2 regions of the Ruminococcus sp. RTP21484sp1_RTP21281st1_A8_RTP21281_210402 genome follow, and region 2 is predicted to be linked to the other one. Evidence: predicted binding sites of a transcription regulator. Region 2 holds the regulator's gene; the other holds the start of a gene.
The links. The regulator LexA, encoded in region 2, represses DNA repair genes until DNA is damaged. The targets are predictions, from matches to a motif close to CNAACANNTGTTNG.

Region 1: AB5170_RS02835 (putative DNA modification/repair radical SAM protein) is a predicted target of LexA. The motif match lies at 5,469-5,482, and genes of this name have one in related genera.

Annotation. Positions count from the first base shown of each region.
Region 1 covers NZ_JBCPGE010000004.1:60,138-68,740, forward strand. The annotation lists gene AB5170_RS02805 (LCP family protein) at 1-707, shown strand, start outside; gene AB5170_RS02810 (phosphatase PAP2 family protein) at 883-1,434, shown strand; gene rlmD (23S rRNA (uracil(1939)-C(5))-methyltransferase RlmD) at 1,451-2,608, shown strand; gene AB5170_RS02820 (DUF1622 domain-containing protein) at 2,697-3,041, shown strand; gene tsaA (tRNA (N6-threonylcarbamoyladenosine(37)-N6)-methyltransferase TrmO) at 3,116-3,802, shown strand; gene AB5170_RS02830 (aspartate kinase) at 3,876-5,195, shown strand; gene AB5170_RS02835 (putative DNA modification/repair radical SAM protein) at 5,550-6,899, shown strand; gene AB5170_RS02840 (TIGR03915 family putative DNA repair protein) at 6,896-7,675, shown strand; gene AB5170_RS02845 (ATP-dependent DNA helicase) at 7,765-8,603, shown strand, end outside.
Region 2 covers NZ_JBCPGE010000029.1:15,430-24,032, reverse strand. The annotation lists gene lspA (signal peptidase II) at 1-547, opposite strand, end outside; gene aroB (3-dehydroquinate synthase) at 554-1,645, opposite strand; gene AB5170_RS14125 (RNA-binding protein) at 1,675-2,427, opposite strand; gene AB5170_RS14120 (cell division protein SepF) at 2,433-3,062, opposite strand; gene AB5170_RS14115 (YggS family pyridoxal phosphate-dependent enzyme) at 3,078-3,782, opposite strand; gene AB5170_RS14110 (HlyD family efflux transporter periplasmic adaptor subunit) at 3,817-5,232, opposite strand; gene lexA (transcriptional repressor LexA) at 5,466-6,086, shown strand; gene rsfS (ribosome silencing factor) at 6,156-6,524, opposite strand; gene yqeK (bis(5'-nucleosyl)-tetraphosphatase (symmetrical) YqeK) at 6,719-7,324, opposite strand; gene nadD (nicotinate-nucleotide adenylyltransferase) at 7,327-7,962, opposite strand; gene yhbY (ribosome assembly RNA-binding protein YhbY) at 7,946-8,239, opposite strand; gene obgE (GTPase ObgE) at 8,276-8,603, opposite strand, start outside.

The DNA.
Region 1 (8,603 bases), on a different contig from region 2:
CCACATTGGACAAGGATCAGGGTACTGTAAGCCTGACCTCTTTTATGAGAGATCTTTATGTTGCCATTCCTGGATATTCGACTACTCGTATTAATGCGGCTTACGCATATGGAGGAATGGATCTTTTGGATGAGACTCTGGAAGAAAATTTCGGAGTAAAGATAGACGGAAATGTGGAAGTGGATTTTGAAGTTTTCCAGGTTCTGGTTGACAAGGTTGGAGGAATAGATCTGGAGCTGACTCAGGCGGAAGCAGATTATATCTGCGGACGAGACCAGAGTGTTCTTTATCCTCAGCCCCTTCGAAGTGACTGGAATCTTCAGGAGGGCATGAATCATCTGGATGGAGAACAGGCACTTATCCATGCCCGCAACCGTTCTATTGGAAATTCTGATTATCGAAGAACAGAGCGGCAGCAGGAAGTACTTATGGCTGCCTTTGCAAAGATAAAAGATCTGGGAGTTTTTGAAATTGCAGATCTGGTTAAAGACGTTCTTCCAATGGTTACTACGGATCTTTCTTTGTGGGATATAACAGGATATGCCATGGATGTAATGAATATTGGTACAGATGAAATTGCATCGTACCGGATTCCGGAGGAAGGAGCTTACACACCTCAGACGATTGATGGCATGCAGGTTCTGGTTCCTGATCTTGAGCAGAATCGGCAATATCTTCAGCAGATCCTGTATCACGCAGGTGAATAAGAAAAAAAGAAATTAAGACGGTTCGCACCACACGAACCGTCTTTTACGCTATAATGACAAAGTAAAGCAGCTGTTGAGTTCCTTCGCAGTTACACACTGTCTGCTGAACCGTTATAAAAAACAAATTACAGAAGTATATAGACAGCAATCAGAATTGAAAGCGGGTGGAGGAGAAATGGAATTGCTTGAATGGATACATAATATTGATGCACAGATTCTGCTTTTTATACAACAGTATTTAAGAAGTGATTTGTTTACCTGGCTGTGGAAGGGAATTACCTTTCTGGGAGACGGAGGCTGGTTCTGGATTGTTTTGGGACTGCTCTTTCTTTTTCCTAAAAAGACAAGAAAGGCAGGAGTGACCGCACTTCTGGCACTGGCTATAGGGGCAGTGGTTACGAATTTATGCCTTAAGGATCTGGTAGCGCGTATAAGACCTTATGATTCTGTGGAGGGACTTGTGCCTCTGGTTGCCAGGCTGAAGGACTATTCTTTCCCATCAGGTCATACCTGCGCATCTTTTGCCTGTGCAGGCGTATATTATAAAGCCTTTCCTGGAAAATGGGGAAAAGCAGCCATGGTCCTGGCAGTTCTGATCGCTTTGTCCCGATTGTACGTGGGAGTACACTATCCTACAGATGTGCTGGCTGGAGCCCTTGTAGGCACTTTTAGTGCGTTGGCGGCGCTGAAGCTTGTCAGATATTATGAAGAACGAAAAGCAAAATAAAGATAAGGGAGAATTTATGGAAGAGAAAAAAACACAGACAGTCTGTCCATACGCAAAAAAGTGCGGTGGATGCCAGTATCAGGGGGTGCCTTATTCCGCACAGCTTAAAAAGAAACAAAATCAGGTACAGGGGCTTTTGAAGAAGTTTGGGAATGTGAAGCCGGTAATTGGAATGAAAGATCCTTATTTTTACCGGAATAAAGTTCATGCTGTATTTGACCGTGACAGGAAGGGAAATATTATTTCTGGAATTTATGAGGCTGGTACCCACAGAGTGGTTTCTATTGAACAGTGTCTGATTGAGGATGAGAAGAGTCAGGAAATCATCCGTACTATCCGGGGAATGCTAAAGTCTTTTAAGATCAAAACATATGATGAGGATACCGGATATGGACTTCTGCGCCATGTACTGGTGCGCCGTGGCTTTTCCACAGGTGAGGTAATGGTAGTACTGGTGGTCGCCTCTCCTATTTTTCCATCCAAAAATAACTTTGTGAAGGCATTAAGAAAAGTTCATCCAGAGATCAGTACTGTGGTATTAAATATTAATGACAAAAATACAAGCATGGTTCTTGGCGAGCGGGAAATCGTACTTTATGGTAAGGGATTTATCCGTGATACCCTTTGTGGAAAATCCTTCCGTATTTCGCCGAAATCCTTCTATCAGGTAAATTCAGTGCAGACCGAAATTCTTTATGGAAAAGCTGTGGAATTTGCAGGGCTGACAGGGAAAGAAAAAGTCATTGATGCATATTGTGGAATTGGCACCATCGGTCTGGTAGCTTCTGGTAAGGCAAGAGAAGTGGTCGGAGTGGAACTGAATAAAGATGCAGTCAGGGATGCAAGGATCAATGCAAGAGAGAATAAGGTGGTAAACATATCTTTCCGCCAGGGCGATGCCGGTGAATTTATGGAGGCAATGGCAGAAGCTGGTGAAAAGGCAGATGTGGTATTTATGGATCCTCCCCGCTCAGGCAGCAGCGAGAAATTCCTGAATTCCGTAATAAAACTCTCTCCGAAGAAAATTGTTTACATTTCCTGTAACCCGGAAACACTTGCAAGAGACCTTAATTTCCTTACGAGAAAAAACTATATAGTTAAAGAAATCCAGCCTGTGGAAATGTTCTGTTTTACAGATCACACAGAAGTGGTGACCTGGCTGGAGCAAAAATAAAAAACTGTTGCTGTTTACAGGTTGTGCAGCGATGAAAATACATTCTGCAAGAAAAGGTATCCTGTCAGCAGGAAAAAAGGAGGTACCTATGATGACGACCATAACTGGAATTATGGAGTGGGTTCTGGAGAATATTGCTGGTTTCGCCATTGTAATTTTTGAGTTTATTGGAGTTGCCATTATTATCTGGAGTGGAATTACCGGATTTATCAAATGGCTGAAACATGCCGGAGATACTGGTGTCTATCTGGCGAGGGGACTTGCCATGGGACTGGAATTTAAAATGGGAAGTGAGATTCTTCGTACTGTAGTGGTACGTGAGTGGAAGGAAATCGGAATTGTAGCCGGAATTATTGCTCTTCGTGCAGCTCTTACGTTCCTGCTTCACTGGGAAATCAAGGAGGAAGAAAAAAGCGGCGGACATGAGGAATAGAGGTTCGCTGTTTATAGAGGATATCTGCGGGTTTATAAGAGCACACATAAAGATTGATAAAGGTATAACAAACAATGGAAATGAAAGTAATTGCTCATATCAGAAGTGATTTTCCAACGAAATTTGGAATTCCCCATCAGAGCGGCAGGATACAGGAACTAAAGGCGGATATTATTTTTGAACCGGAATATCGGAACCATGAGGCATTTCGAGGGCTGGAAGAGTATACTCATATCTGGCTGATCTGGGAATTTTCACAGGCTGTTCGCAAGGAGTGGTCTCCTACAGTGCGTCCTCCAAGACTTGGGGGAAATGTCAGAATGGGCGTTTTTGCTACAAGGTCTCCTTTTCGTCCAAATCCCATAGGACTTTCCAGTGTAAGGCTGGAGAGCGTAGAGTTTTCTGAAAAGTATGGACCGGTGCTTCATGTATCAGGAGCGGATCTTATGGACGGAACACCTATTTATGATATAAAGCCTTATCTGGCTTACGTGGACAGCCATCCGGAAGCAGCGGGCGGATTTACCGACCAGATTCAGGATCATAAGCTGAAAGTAGAGTTTCCGGAAAAGCTTTTGAAGAAGATTCCAGAGGAAAAAAGAGAAGCACTTCTGGCTGTGCTTGCAAACGATCCAAGACCTGGGTATCAGAAAGACCCTGAAAGAAAATACGGAATGTCTTTTGGATCCTGGGATATTCAGTTTAAAGTGGATGGAGAACAGCTGCAGGTATTGGAGGTATTTAACACTTTCACGAATTAAATCGAAAAAACCCTTGCAAAAAGTCGAATTTTTTCATAAAATGGAGAAAAAGTTTTTGAGGAGCATAAGGATTATGAGAAAAGTTGTAAAGTTTGGCGGAAGCTCCCTTGCAAATGCGGAGCAGTTTGAAAAAGTCGGAGATATTATCAGAAGTGAAGAGAGCAGACGTTTTGTTGTTCCTTCTGCACCAGGTAAGAGATTTGACGGGGACACGAAGGTAACAGATCTTCTTTACAGCTGTTATGACGCAGCTGCAAATGGCGGTGATTTTGAAAAGGTTTTAGAAGAAATCAAATCTCGTTATTATGAGATTATTAAAGGGCTTGGTCTTGCTCTTTCCATGGAAGAGGATTTCCAGTTGATCAAAGAGAATTTTAAAGCACAGATTGGCAGGGATTACGCCGCTTCCCGTGGAGAATATCTGAATGGTAAAGTAATGGCTGCTTATCTTGGTTATGAATTTGTGGATGCAGCAGAGGTGATCCGTTTTGATAAAAACGGAAATCTGGATTCAGAGAAGACAGACAAACTTCTGAACAAGCGTCTTTCCAAATGTGAGAATGCAGTTGTGCCGGGCTTCTATGGTGCAAAGGACGATGGAACTGTGACCACTTTTTCCAGAGGTGGTTCTGATGTGACTGGTTCTCTGGTTGCCAAGGCAATTAAGGCTGATATGTATGAAAACTGGACTGATGTGTCCGGTTTCCTTGTAACAGACCCGAGAATTGTAAAGAATCCGGCTGTGATTGAGACCATTACATACCGTGAACTTCGTGAGCTTTCCTACATGGGAGCTACTGTTCTTCATGAAGATGCTATTTTCCCTGTAAGAAAAGAGGGAATTCCGATTAATATCCGCAACACCAACCGTCCGGAGGATAAGGGAACTTTTATTGTGGAGAGTACCTGCCGTAAGCCGAAATATACCATAACCGGTATTGCAGGAAAGAAAGGTTTCTGTTCTATCAACATTGAGAAGTCCATGATGAACAGTGAAATCGGATTTGGCAGAAAAGTGCTTCAGGTATTTGAAGACCAGGGAATCAGTTTTGAGCATGTTCCATCCGGTATTGATACCATGACAGTATATGTTCACCAGGATGAGTTTGAAGAAAAGGAGCAGCAGGTAATTGCGGGAATCCATCGCCTGGTTCAGCCGGATTTTGTGGAAATGGAATCTGACCTTGCCCTGATCGCAGTTGTAGGACGTGGAATGAAATCCACCCGCGGTACAGCCGGAAGAATTTTCTCTGCCCTCGCACATGCAAATGTAAACGTCAAGATGATTGACCAGGGCTCCAGTGAGCTGAATATTATTATCGGCGTGGAGAACCGTGATTTTGAAAATGCAGTGAAAGCAATTTATGATATTTTTGTGCTGACTCAGATTTGAAATTGAGTGGATAGGTCGCCTGTCGGCAGCATTCACATATATGAAAATCTGCTCATACATTCAGAACGTCTGGTATTCAGGAATTTGCTGATGTAAGCATGTACCATTTCTGGCTGTCGTCCGGGAGCTTTAATAGTAAAAGAATGAGATAAGAGCCGTAAATCAAAGGGAGTGTTAGAAGTAATCTTTGATTTATGGCTCTTTTTGTATAGAAAAAATTTCGTTCCGTTTTATGATATTGACAAAACAGAACACATGTTCTAAAATAAAACAAGAACAAACGTTCTGAATTTGAGAAGAATAAATAATAAAGAATGCGAAACACAGATTACATAAAAGGAGCTTTGTTACGGGATGATTATTCAGGAATCAATGACATTGAAGCGGAAGCTGGAGATTTTATCGGATGCCGCGAAATATGATGTGGCTTGCACATCCAGCGGTGTGGATCGAAAAGGAGATGGAAAGGGCATGGGAAACAGCATTGCTGCCGGAATCTGTCATAGTTTTGCTCAGGATGGCAGATGTATCAGTCTTTTGAAGATCCTTTATACAAATGAATGTGTATTTGACTGTAAATATTGTATAAACAGAATCTCCAATGATGTGGTGCGTACCAGTTTTACCCCAGAAGAAGTGTGCCGTCTGACTATGGAATTTTACAGGAGGAACTATATTGAAGGACTGTTTTTAAGTTCCGGAGTAAAGGAAAGTCCGGACAGGACTATGGAAGAACTGCTTTGTACAGTAAACCTTCTTCGTAATAAATATCATTTTCAGGGATATATTCATTTGAAAGCCATTCCAGGTGCTGCTCCTGAACTGATCGCCCGGGCTGGGTATCTGGCAGATCGCATGAGCGTGAACCTGGAACTTCCTACTGCAGACGGGCTTAGGAAACTGGCACCGCATAAGAGCAGGCAAACCATTCTTCGCCCCATGAAGCAGATTCAGCAGCAGCGAGATCAGAATAAGGAGGAATTGGTTCTGTACCGCCATGCACCTAAGTTTGTACCAGCCGGTCAAAGTACCCAGATGATCATTGGAGCTATGGGGGAGAGCGATTATCAGATCGTGTCGGTAGCAGAATCTTTGTATAAGAACTTTGCATTAAAAAGAGTTTTTTATTCGGCTTTTGTCGCCGTAAATGAAGATAAGGATCTGCCTATGTCCTTATCAGGTCCGCCTCTTCTTCGAGAACACCGGCTTTATCAGGCAGACTGGCTTATGCGGTTTTATGGTTTTCAGGCTTCAGAGCTGCTTTCGGAGAAACACCCGGATTTTAATCTTCTTCTGGACCCCAAGGCAGACTGGGCAGTGTCACATCTGGAGTTTTTTCCGGTAGAGATCAATCAGGCAGATTATTATGAACTTCTTCGTGTACCGGGAATCGGTTATACCTCTGCCAGAAGAATCATTGGGGCCAGGAGAACCCATTCCCTGGATTTTGCAGATCTGAAGAGGATTGGTGTGGTTCTGAAGCGTGCCTTATATTTTATTACCTGTAATGGCCGCATGATGTACAATACCAGGGTAGAGGAAGCCTATATTACCCGTAATCTTCTATCTGAAGAGAACTGCCGAAGGCGTGGGAATGAAGCTGCATTTCAGCAATTATCCCTCTTTGGAGATGAGATGGGGAGCAGAAGACTGTATACAGGAAATACGAAGAATCATGTGGAGCGAAAGGTGGGAGCTATATGAATCAGGAGAAAAGAATCCTGGTATGTGAGGATTCTATGGAGGGGATTTTTTCTGCTGTCTATGATGGATGGAAAGAGTGTGCAGGCGGCTGTAAAGTGAGCATTCAGACCAGTTTTCCTGTAAATATGGAATTGTTCACTTCTTATCGGGAAATTGTTACGGATCAGAGTAAGGCTGGTAAGGTTATGAGGACGATTCTTATGAGACTGGGAAGTGAAGTTTACGAACAGATTTGTCTGGCGGCAGCTTCGGCAGATGAAGACAGGGGAACTGCCATTTATTATGTGCTGCACCGGGCTTTTGGGGGAGGCAGATGTGAAAAACGTGTGATGGAGGCACTGGCAGATCCATATGTATCCAGAGTTGCGAAACTGGCACTCTGTGTGAAAAGGGAATATCACCACTATTTTGGGTTTGTCCGTTTCAGAGAGATTAGCGGAAGATTTCTGTTGGCGAAGATCCAGCCGGGGAATGATATCCTGTCTCTTATGGCTCTTCATTTTTCCAATCGTTTTCCCAATGAGAACTGGGTAATCTACGATGAGAAGAGGCAGAAGGCGTTGTGCCATGAGAAAGGGAAGGAGTGCGTCATGAGAAAAGGGGTGCGTATACAGGTGCCAGGGAGCGCCGTAGGGGATATGGGAGAGTACGAGGAACTGTGGCAGACATTTTGTGACAGCATATCCATTGAAGCAAGGAGAAATGAGAAACTTCAGAAGCAGATGCTTGCTTTGCATTTTCGGAGTAATATGCCGGAGTTTTCTATGAAAGGATAGGCCGATAAGTAAAATTCGTGTTATAATGCTTACAGATAAGGTATCTTTGTTTGGAAGGCAGCAGACCAGTAAAAGGCGGTAAATTGGAAATGGACAATCCGGTAACACGAATATCAGTAAGAAATCTTGTGGAGTTTATATTGCAGAGTGGTGATCTTGATAACCGAAGAGGTACTATAGACAAAGATGCTATGTTAAAGGGCAGCAGACTGCATCGGAAGCTTCAGAAACAAATGGGCGGAGACTACAGAGCAGAGGTTGCTTTGCGGATGAATTACAGCTATGAGGATCTGGACATTCGGGTGGAAGGGCGTGCAGATGGAATTTTTACAGAAGATGAGATTGTCTGGATCGATGAGATTAAGGGAATATATGGAAATGTGGAACAGATGGAAGAGCCTGTGAAGGTTCATAAGGCTCAGGCTATGTGTTATGGTTATATTTACGGTGTTCAGGAAGGCTTGTCGAAGATTGGAATCCAGATGACATATGCCAACCTGGAGACAGAAGTGGTGAAAAGGTTCCGGGAGGTGCTCTCCATAGAGGAACTGCAAGAATGGTACCAGAAACTTCTGGATGAATATCATAAATGGCTCAGTTATCAGAAAAAATGGAAGGAAGAGAGAAATCATTCTCTTCAGAGCCTGGAATTTCCATTTCCCTACAGAGAAGGTCAGAGAAAGATGGTGAGCAGTGTTTACCATGCAATTGGAGCCAGTCGTCAGATTTTTATTCAGGCACCTACCGGCGTAGGAAAAACCATGTCTACCATATTTCCGGCAGTTCGTGCTGTTGGCGAAGGGAAAGGGGAGACGATCTTTTATCTTACAGCCAAGACTATTACAAGAACAGTGGCTCAGGAAGCTCTTGAGGTGCTGCGGGAAAAGGGAATGAAATACAAAGTGGTGACCATTACAGCCAAGGAGAA
Region 2 (8,603 bases):
ACCTGGCAGATCTGTTCCCCGGTTTCAGAAAGTCAAAATCATTTTCTTCTTTATAACGGAAAAACATAAGAAATACCATCACTGTGATCCCACAGGTCACGTAAATATCTGCCACATTAAACGTGGGAAAATCAATCAGGGAAAAATAAATAAAATCTACCACATATCCACGGAAAACACGGTCTATAAAATTCCCCATTGCTCCAGCGAACACAATTGCCGCTGTATAAAGCAGTGGTCTATAATAAACAGTTGCAGGTGCTTTTATAAAAAGATATATAATAGCCACAAAAAACACAATACAGGTAAGCACCAGAAAAAGAATCTTATTCTGGAGAAGGCCAAATGCCATGCCTCTGTTTTCAAGGTAACGAAGGTTTAACACATTATCAATAAGAGAAATCCCGGAGGTTCCTTTCAGATACCTGATTGCAAGATACTTTGTTCCCTGATCCAGAAGAACCAGAAAAAGGATAAGCAGAATTCCTTTTAATTTAGGTGCTTTTAGTGGAAGATCATTGTAGTCTGAAGCTGTTTTATTTTCCATGATTGATTACCTGCAGATGGCGTGAATTCCCACAAGAAGCTCCTGATCCGAAACTGTCTTGTCTATAAAACTCTTTCCAAGACCATCTATAAGAATAAATTTAATCTGTCCCTGTTCCATTTTTTTGTCCTTTTTGGTAGCTGCAAGAATGTCCATGGGAGAAAGTCCTTCCACATACAAAGGCAGGTCGTAAAGCTTAAGGCTATGGCAGATCTGTTCATATTCAGCATTTGTGAGGAGACCTCTTTCCCTGGAAATGGCAGCTGCGGCAACCAGTCCGATTCCCACACACTGACCATGGAGAAGGTTAAAGTTCATCAGCTTTTCGACTGCATGTCCTATGGTGTGGCCAAGATTAAGAAGAGCACGCTCTCCCTGTTCCTTGGGATCTCGCTCTACAACCCCGGCTTTGATGGCACAGCATTTTCGGATCATAACGGCAAGCATTTCTGGATCCATAGTGCGGATAATCTTGTAATTTGCGCATACAAAGTCGAAAAAGTCTTTATCGCAAATTAGTCCGGTCTTTAGAATTTCACCCATTCCACAGCCAAATTCGCGCTTAGGGAGGGATTGCAAGGTGGCCATGTTCATATAAACCAGGCGGGGCTGATGAAAAGCGCCTACCATATTTTTAAACTGTCTGAAATCAACGCCAGTCTTACCGCCTACGCTGCTGTCCACCTGCGCCAGAAGCGTGGTAGGAATCTGGATAAAATCAATTCCACGAAGATAGGCTGCGGCACCGAAGCCGGATAAGTCTCCTGTTACTCCGCCTCCAAGAGCAACCACCAGACTTTTGCGGTCAAGCCCATTCTCAATAAGGCACTGGAAAAGATCCTGTACGGTATCAAGATTCTTGTATGCTTCTCCGGCGGGGAAAGTGAACTGGCATACATGATCGGTTACTTTCAAAAGCTCTGCTTTCACCTGGTCTGCATAGAGAGGTGCTACTGTGGAATCTGAAACAATACACATGCTTTTCCCTGCAAGACCTTCGTCTGTCAAGGCCTGTGAAAGAAAAGAAAAGTCATTTTCAAAATAAATGGGATAACAGAACTCCCCGTCACGTTTTACAAGTAATTTTTCTTCTGCCATAGTTAAATCCTCTCCAAATGTATTATTGTTTATACGTATTTTCGAATGCGGACACCAAGGCGTCCTTTCTTTGTCTGTCTGGATACACCATCATAGATAAAGCGTCCTTTGCCGCGAACGGAAATAATATCGCCTTCTTTTGGCTCATATCCATTGGAGGTGATCAGTTTGCCGTTTACAAACACAAGACCGCTTTCAATAAAAGAAACCATGCTGCTTCTGGACGTCTGAAAAGCCAGCCCGATGAGAGCATCCAGCCTTACAGAAGCGCAGGTACCATTTATCATTTCAAATTCAGGTTCCGGAATCTCTTCTGCCTGTTCTACTCTGGAAACCAGAACGGTAGTATGTTTTACCCGAATAAGATTTTCAATAAAAAAGTCAGACATTTTATGAAGGCAGAAAAACCAGGCTTCTTTATCCTTGATGAGGATATCACCGACTACACTGCGGTCAACTCCAAGATTCAGGAGCGCTCCAAGATAATCTCTATGTCCAAGCTCCTCAGAAAAACGAAGAGCCTTGGGCTCTATTTTCAGGCAGTCAATAGGATAATCCCAGGAAAAACCAAGGCCTCCGGGGAAAAAAGCTGCCATCTGCCGTTCTGCATGCTCATAGCCACCGAAAAGCTTTACCTCTACGCCTATCTGATGAAGCTTAAGGGAAACAAGCATATTTTGTTCGTTTAAGTTAAGAAAATCCGTAAAGGTGACAATATCTCTCTGGTAAGAGAGATTTGCCAGCTCCCGGATTCTCTTAAGTAAAAATTCATCCTTATCCATAAAAATCAATAACCAGCTCTTACAGAAGGTGTAGCGCCGCCAAGAATATTCTGAAGATCACCAGTGATATCTACAGAAGAGGGACCAAGTACGAAGATGTAGCTGGAAATCTTCTGAAGGGAACCATTCAGGGAATAACATGCGCCAGATGCAAAATCAATAATACGCTGTGCAAGTTCTACATCAATACCCTCCAGATTCAGAATTACAGTTGCATTGTCAAGAAGTGTGTCTGCAATTTCCCGGGTGTCCTCCATGGAAGCAGGTTTGATCACACAAACCTCCATAGAAGAAGCCTGATTCGCACGACGGCTGCTTCTCATCGGAGTGATTTTGGAAGAAGCTACAGGGCGCTGCTTCTCAGCTGGCTGTTTCGCAGGAGCCTTGGCAGCAGTCTTTTGTGTTGCTGTATGTACAGGTTCTTCGTCAAAGGAAGTATCTGCGTCAGCCAAATCATCCTCTTTCTTACGACCGAATTTCTCGAAGAATTTCTTCTTAGGCTTGTCATCCATGGGATCGTCATCAAAGAAATCCCCCTCTTCGTCATCCATCAGATCCTCATCTAAATAATTATCTTCATCATAATCGTCATCATTCAGTTTAATAGAATCTAATAATTTATCAAAAACGCTCATTTTCAATCTCCAATCTTAATCTTCTTGCCGTGTGGCATAATTTCGTTCACCAAAAATACCGGTTCCCACACGTACCATGGTTGAGCCTTCCTGGACAGCAACCTGATAATCTCCGGTCATACCCATACTCAGAACACTCATGTTAACATTATTAATGTTTTTTGCATTAATGTCAACACTTAATTTCTTCAATGTGCGAAAAACTTCACGATTTTCTTCTGGATTTTTCACAAATGGGGCAATGGTCATAAGTCCCATCACTTTTATATGGGAAAATATGCTGATTTTCTCAAGAAGAGGAAGCACCTCATTCGTCGCTAATCCGAATTTGCTTTCTTCCTCTGCTACATTAACTTCCAGCAGAATCGGCATAACAAGATCTTTCTTTGCAGCTTCCTGCTCAATGGTCTGGGCAAGGCGAAGGGAATCTACCGAGTGAATCATGGCAACCTTGTCAATAATATATTTTACTTTATTGCGCTGCAGATGACCGATCATGTGCCACTGGATATCTGATGGCAGCTGGTCATATTTATCCATGATCTCCTGCACTTTATTTTCTCCAAAAACACACGCACCGGCATCATACGCCTCCTGAAGCATGGAGACCGGTTTGGTCTTACTTACTGCCACCAATGTGACTTCACCTGGGTCACGGGAAACAGCAGCACAGGCTTTTTCAATATTTGCATTTACCTGCTGTAAATTTTCAGCTAACATTTATAAGCCTCCTTAAAAATAGTATATGTTAAACTTAGTAGAGAATATCCTGCTCTTTTACCTGGGAGGAGTCTCTGGCAATGCGGTCATAGCGGGAAAGTCCGTAGGATGTATTACTGGAAATAATGGCATATTCTTCATTCTGATCCAGTATATCTACCTGACGGAATACCGCATACCCTTGATTGATGCAGTAAACGCCTTCCAGAGAATCTGTTTCGCCTACAATAAAGCGCTGGTTGGAGTCATCTTTTACAATAGCATCTCCTTCCTTAAAAGCGCTTCTATCCACGTAATAATTGTAAGCTTCATCGGCAGAATCATCATCTGACTCAATTTTAACTTTACCGTAGATTGTAGCATTGATAAAGGTTCTTACGTTATTTCCGCTGGAATCTTTGGAAATCTTGTTAAAGCCTACACTTCCGCTGTCAGGATCAGTCGTGGCATATTCTGCCGGAATTACGTAAAAATCCTTGGATTCAATAGCGGAAAGGGGAATCTTAAGACCGGTTACTGTATTGGTAACCAGCTCAATATCCAGAAAACGGTCAGATGCATAGCGGATCAGACCGCGGCTGAAGTCAATTTTTCCATATTTGTTACCATCGATTTTTATGATGGAAAAATCGCCGCTCTGTGTCATATCATCCTTGAGAAATTTCACACGAATGGTGGAACGTCCCTCCAGCTTGGCGGCCTGTTTGTCGCTTAATGGAATGATCAGGCTCCATAATTCGCTGGTAATATTTGTATAAATGTTATCTCCGGCCTGCACCTTTTCGGATGACTTCAGATCCGTTTCATGGTAAGAAGTCTGGTCAAAATCTGCTGCTGTAATGTTCTCCACAGTCTTATTCTCATAACCGTCCATAGAATAGAGGATAATGCCGTCTTCCTGGGCTTTACAGATATTCTGTCCACCGATGGTCACTACTTGTGAATCTGCATTCCCGTCAGTGGAAATTCCCTCATACTGAAGGATGCTTCCCTCCAGCTGGTTCTTAAAACTGTAGGTGTTGTTAAATTTACTTCCGGAAAATCCCTTGGAAAAGCTGAGCATAGAACTGCGGATTTTCTCCAGTTCGTCCGCAGTCAATGCAGACTTGGTTTCTGCAATTTTTCCGGAACTTAATCCGTAAACAGCACCGTTGGCATTGATCTTACTTCCCTCCCGGGCATAATAATTCACATAACCGGAGGATTCTGCCTTAAAAACACTCTCTTCCCGAAGAGAAATACCAGTGTAGGTCTCGTTTCGTGATAAAGGACCTGTGGTAACCTGGTAAGATTCGATGTGTGTGGAGGTTACAAGTAAAAATGCAGTAAAAATCATATATAATAACAATACACCAAAAGCAACGGTGGCAATATTCAGTCCGAATATGTTCTTTAACTGGACAAAAAGTCCTGCCATTTTGCCAGGCTTGTTAGATTTCTTCTCGGACAAGCGGATTCCCCCTTTGTTTTTGAGTCGGGCTCTGAATTTTCATACCAAACAATTGTACCATTTTTTGCCGGTGAACACAAGGAAAAGAAAACGAAAAGTGTGTGAACAAAGCTGGAAGCTGTGAACAGCCTGCATATCAAAAAACGAACATATTTTCAGAATATCTGTTTGCTTAATTAAGAAAAATATGGTATGATAAGAAAAAGTTGAATGAATTTCGGAGGAAAACTCTTATGACATATGGTAAAATCAGCAAAAAACAGCAGGAAATTTTAGAATATATTAAAAGTGAGATTCTGAACCGCGGATTCCCGCCAGCAGTTCGTGAGATTTGTGAAGCTGTAAATCTGAAGTCTACATCATCTGTTCATGCCCATCTGGAAGCTCTTGAGAAGAACGGATACATCCGCCGCGATGCCACGAAGCCAAGAGCCATAGAGATCATTGATGACAATTTCAATCTTGTCCGCCGTGAAGTGGTCAATGTTCCGCTTGTAGGTACCGTAGCCGCCGGACAGCCTATTCTGGCTGTAGAGAATGTAGATGGCTACTTCCCCATCCCGGCAGAATTTATGCCCAATGAACAGAGCTTCATACTGAAGGTAAAAGGCGACAGTATGATCAATGCAGGAATCTTCGATGGTGATCAGGTTCTGGTAAAGCAGCAGCCAACTGCAGATAACGGCGACATTGTAGTTGCCCTGGTAGAGGATTCTGCCACAGTGAAGACCTTCTATAAGGAGAAGGGCTACTACCGCCTTCAGCCAGAGAATGACACTATGGATCCCATTATCATTACAGGAGAAATCCAGATTCTGGGTAAAGTATTTGGTGTCATGCGTTTTTACCAATAGTCATAAAAAATTTCCCCTTTAGCAAACAATTGCTGTTTCCAGACAATTTGTTTACCAAAGGGGACTTTTTTATTTCTCTAAAAACGCGTCCATCTCCAGAACCTTTCCATCTCTCCAGATTCTCTCCAGATCATAGAAAAGTCTGTTTTCCTCATCAAACACATGCACGATCACATCGCCGTAATCCATGAGAATCCAGCTGGAATTGCGGTTTCCCTCAATCTGCTTCGCCTCAAAGCCAGCACGTCCAAGCTGCTCCTCCACATTATCGACGATCGCCTGAACCTGATTGGAGTTTGTACCGCTTGCGATTACGAAATAATCTGCAATTACAGAAACATTATGAATATCAATTACCTTAATATCCTGTCCCTTTTTATCATCAATTGCCTTGCAGGCAATCTGTGCCATCATTTTCTCTGTACTTACTGTACTCATTCTGATCTGCTCCTTTCTTAATAATGCTTATACTGACCTAATATTATTTTAAATTCCTGCGAGAACAAAAGGCTTTAAAAGTGAAATAATATCCTCTGTCAGGTGGTACCTGGCCTTCGCTCGTGCGAAATATCTCGCATCTCGTAGAATGTTAATTGTAAATAGTAAAAATATTCGCCAGTATATGCGGAGTATTAATTATCAGATACGTTATTACGCTTATTATGCAATTCTTTATAATAAATATAAGCCTCCTTGGAAGTTGGCTCAATATCATCGGCAGAATCTTCTTCCAGATACTCCAGGGTATCTTTTAGGATCTCATACATACACTCATCCAGGTCTTCAAACGCAAGTTTGCGAATTTCCGGTAAACGGCTTGCTTTATAACGCATGGGCTCAATATAATCTGCAATATAAATAATCTTTTCAAGAAGACTCATTTCACGTCTGCCAGTTGTGTGATAATTGATGGCAGAAAGAATCTCCTGATCGTCAATCCCATATTTCTCGTGAGCAATATAAGCTCCAAGACGGGAGTGGAGAAGAAACGGGTGACTTCTCTCAAAATCGGAAACCGGAATATTGTGTTCGCTGCACATCTTCAGTTTTTTCTTATTGGGAATGCATTTGGCGCAATCGTGAAGAAGACCGGACACCTGTGCATCTTTGATATCATATCCATGGACCATAGCCAGACATGCGCTGGTGTACATAACGCCCATGGTATGCTGAAAACGATCCTCATCCAGGTATTTGGAAAGTTTTTTTTCAATTTTTGCAAAATCGTAATCTGCCATGGTCAGACTTCCTTCTTTCTGTAAATTCCATTCTCTTTCATGTAAGAAATCACCTTATCCGGGACGTAATATTTCAGACTTTTTTCTTTTGAAATCCACTGACGGATCTGATGACTGGACACATCAATATTCATAGTATCCAAAAGGGCAAAATTTCCGTTGTACCTTGCAGAAAGACGCTGGATTTCCCGATTCAGTTCAGCGTAGGACGCATGATCCCGGACAGCCACCACAAGAGTACAGGCCCGACAGATCCGCTCTGGTTCCATCCATTCGTCAAAAGCAAAAAGAGAATCTGCACCAATGATAAAATAATAGTCTGTGTCCGGATTGTATTCTTTTAGCTCTTCCAGAGTGCGATAGGTATAGGTATACCCGGTCTCGTGCATTTCTGCAAGAGACAACTCAAAATGGGGATTATCTTCAATTGCAAGCCGGACCATATCCACACGCTGGTTATCAGAGGCTCTGCCAGCACGGTCCCGTTTATGAGGCGGGTTGCCGGAAGGCATAAACAGAACCTTATCCAGCTGGAATTGCTCATAGCTCTGCTCACCCAGGATCAGATGTCCCATATGGATGGGATCAAAGGTACCGCCCATGATCCCGATTTTTTTTCGATTATTTTGGCAGTTCAATTTTCTTTTTCTCTTTTTTACCTTCGCGGTATAATACGATCTTCTTACCGATCACCTGTACAACCTGGGAATGGGTGCGCTCTGCAAGAACCTGTGCCATTTCCTTAGGATCCTCCAGACAGTTCTGAAGCACACTGATTTTAATCAGCTCTCTCGCTGCAAGTGCTTCGTCAACAGCCTTGGTGTTTTCCGGTGTAAGACCGCCCTTGCCAAGCTGGATAATGGCATCCATTTTCATTGCCAGACTTTTTAAATATGCTCTTTGCTTACTTGTCATAATTTATCTCCTGAATACCTGCTGAATAGCTGCTATTTATTTATAATAATCAAATTCAAATCCATACATACGGACCGTATCACCCTCCTGAATACCGGCGTTTTCCAGTTCATCCAGAATGCCGCCCTCTTTCAGGAAACGCTGGAAAAAGGCGAAGCCTTTCTCAGAATCCAGATTGGTATAACCAAGCATTTTCTCGATACGTGGTCCTTCTACGATAAATACAGAGGGATCTTCCTCATCAACCTGTACGGTAAATGGAAGGCTCTCATTGATCAGCATATCTTCTGGGAAGAATTCCTGCTCGAATACGATTGCTTTCTTCGGACAACTGTCCAGAAGTTCCTTGATATGGAAAAGAAGC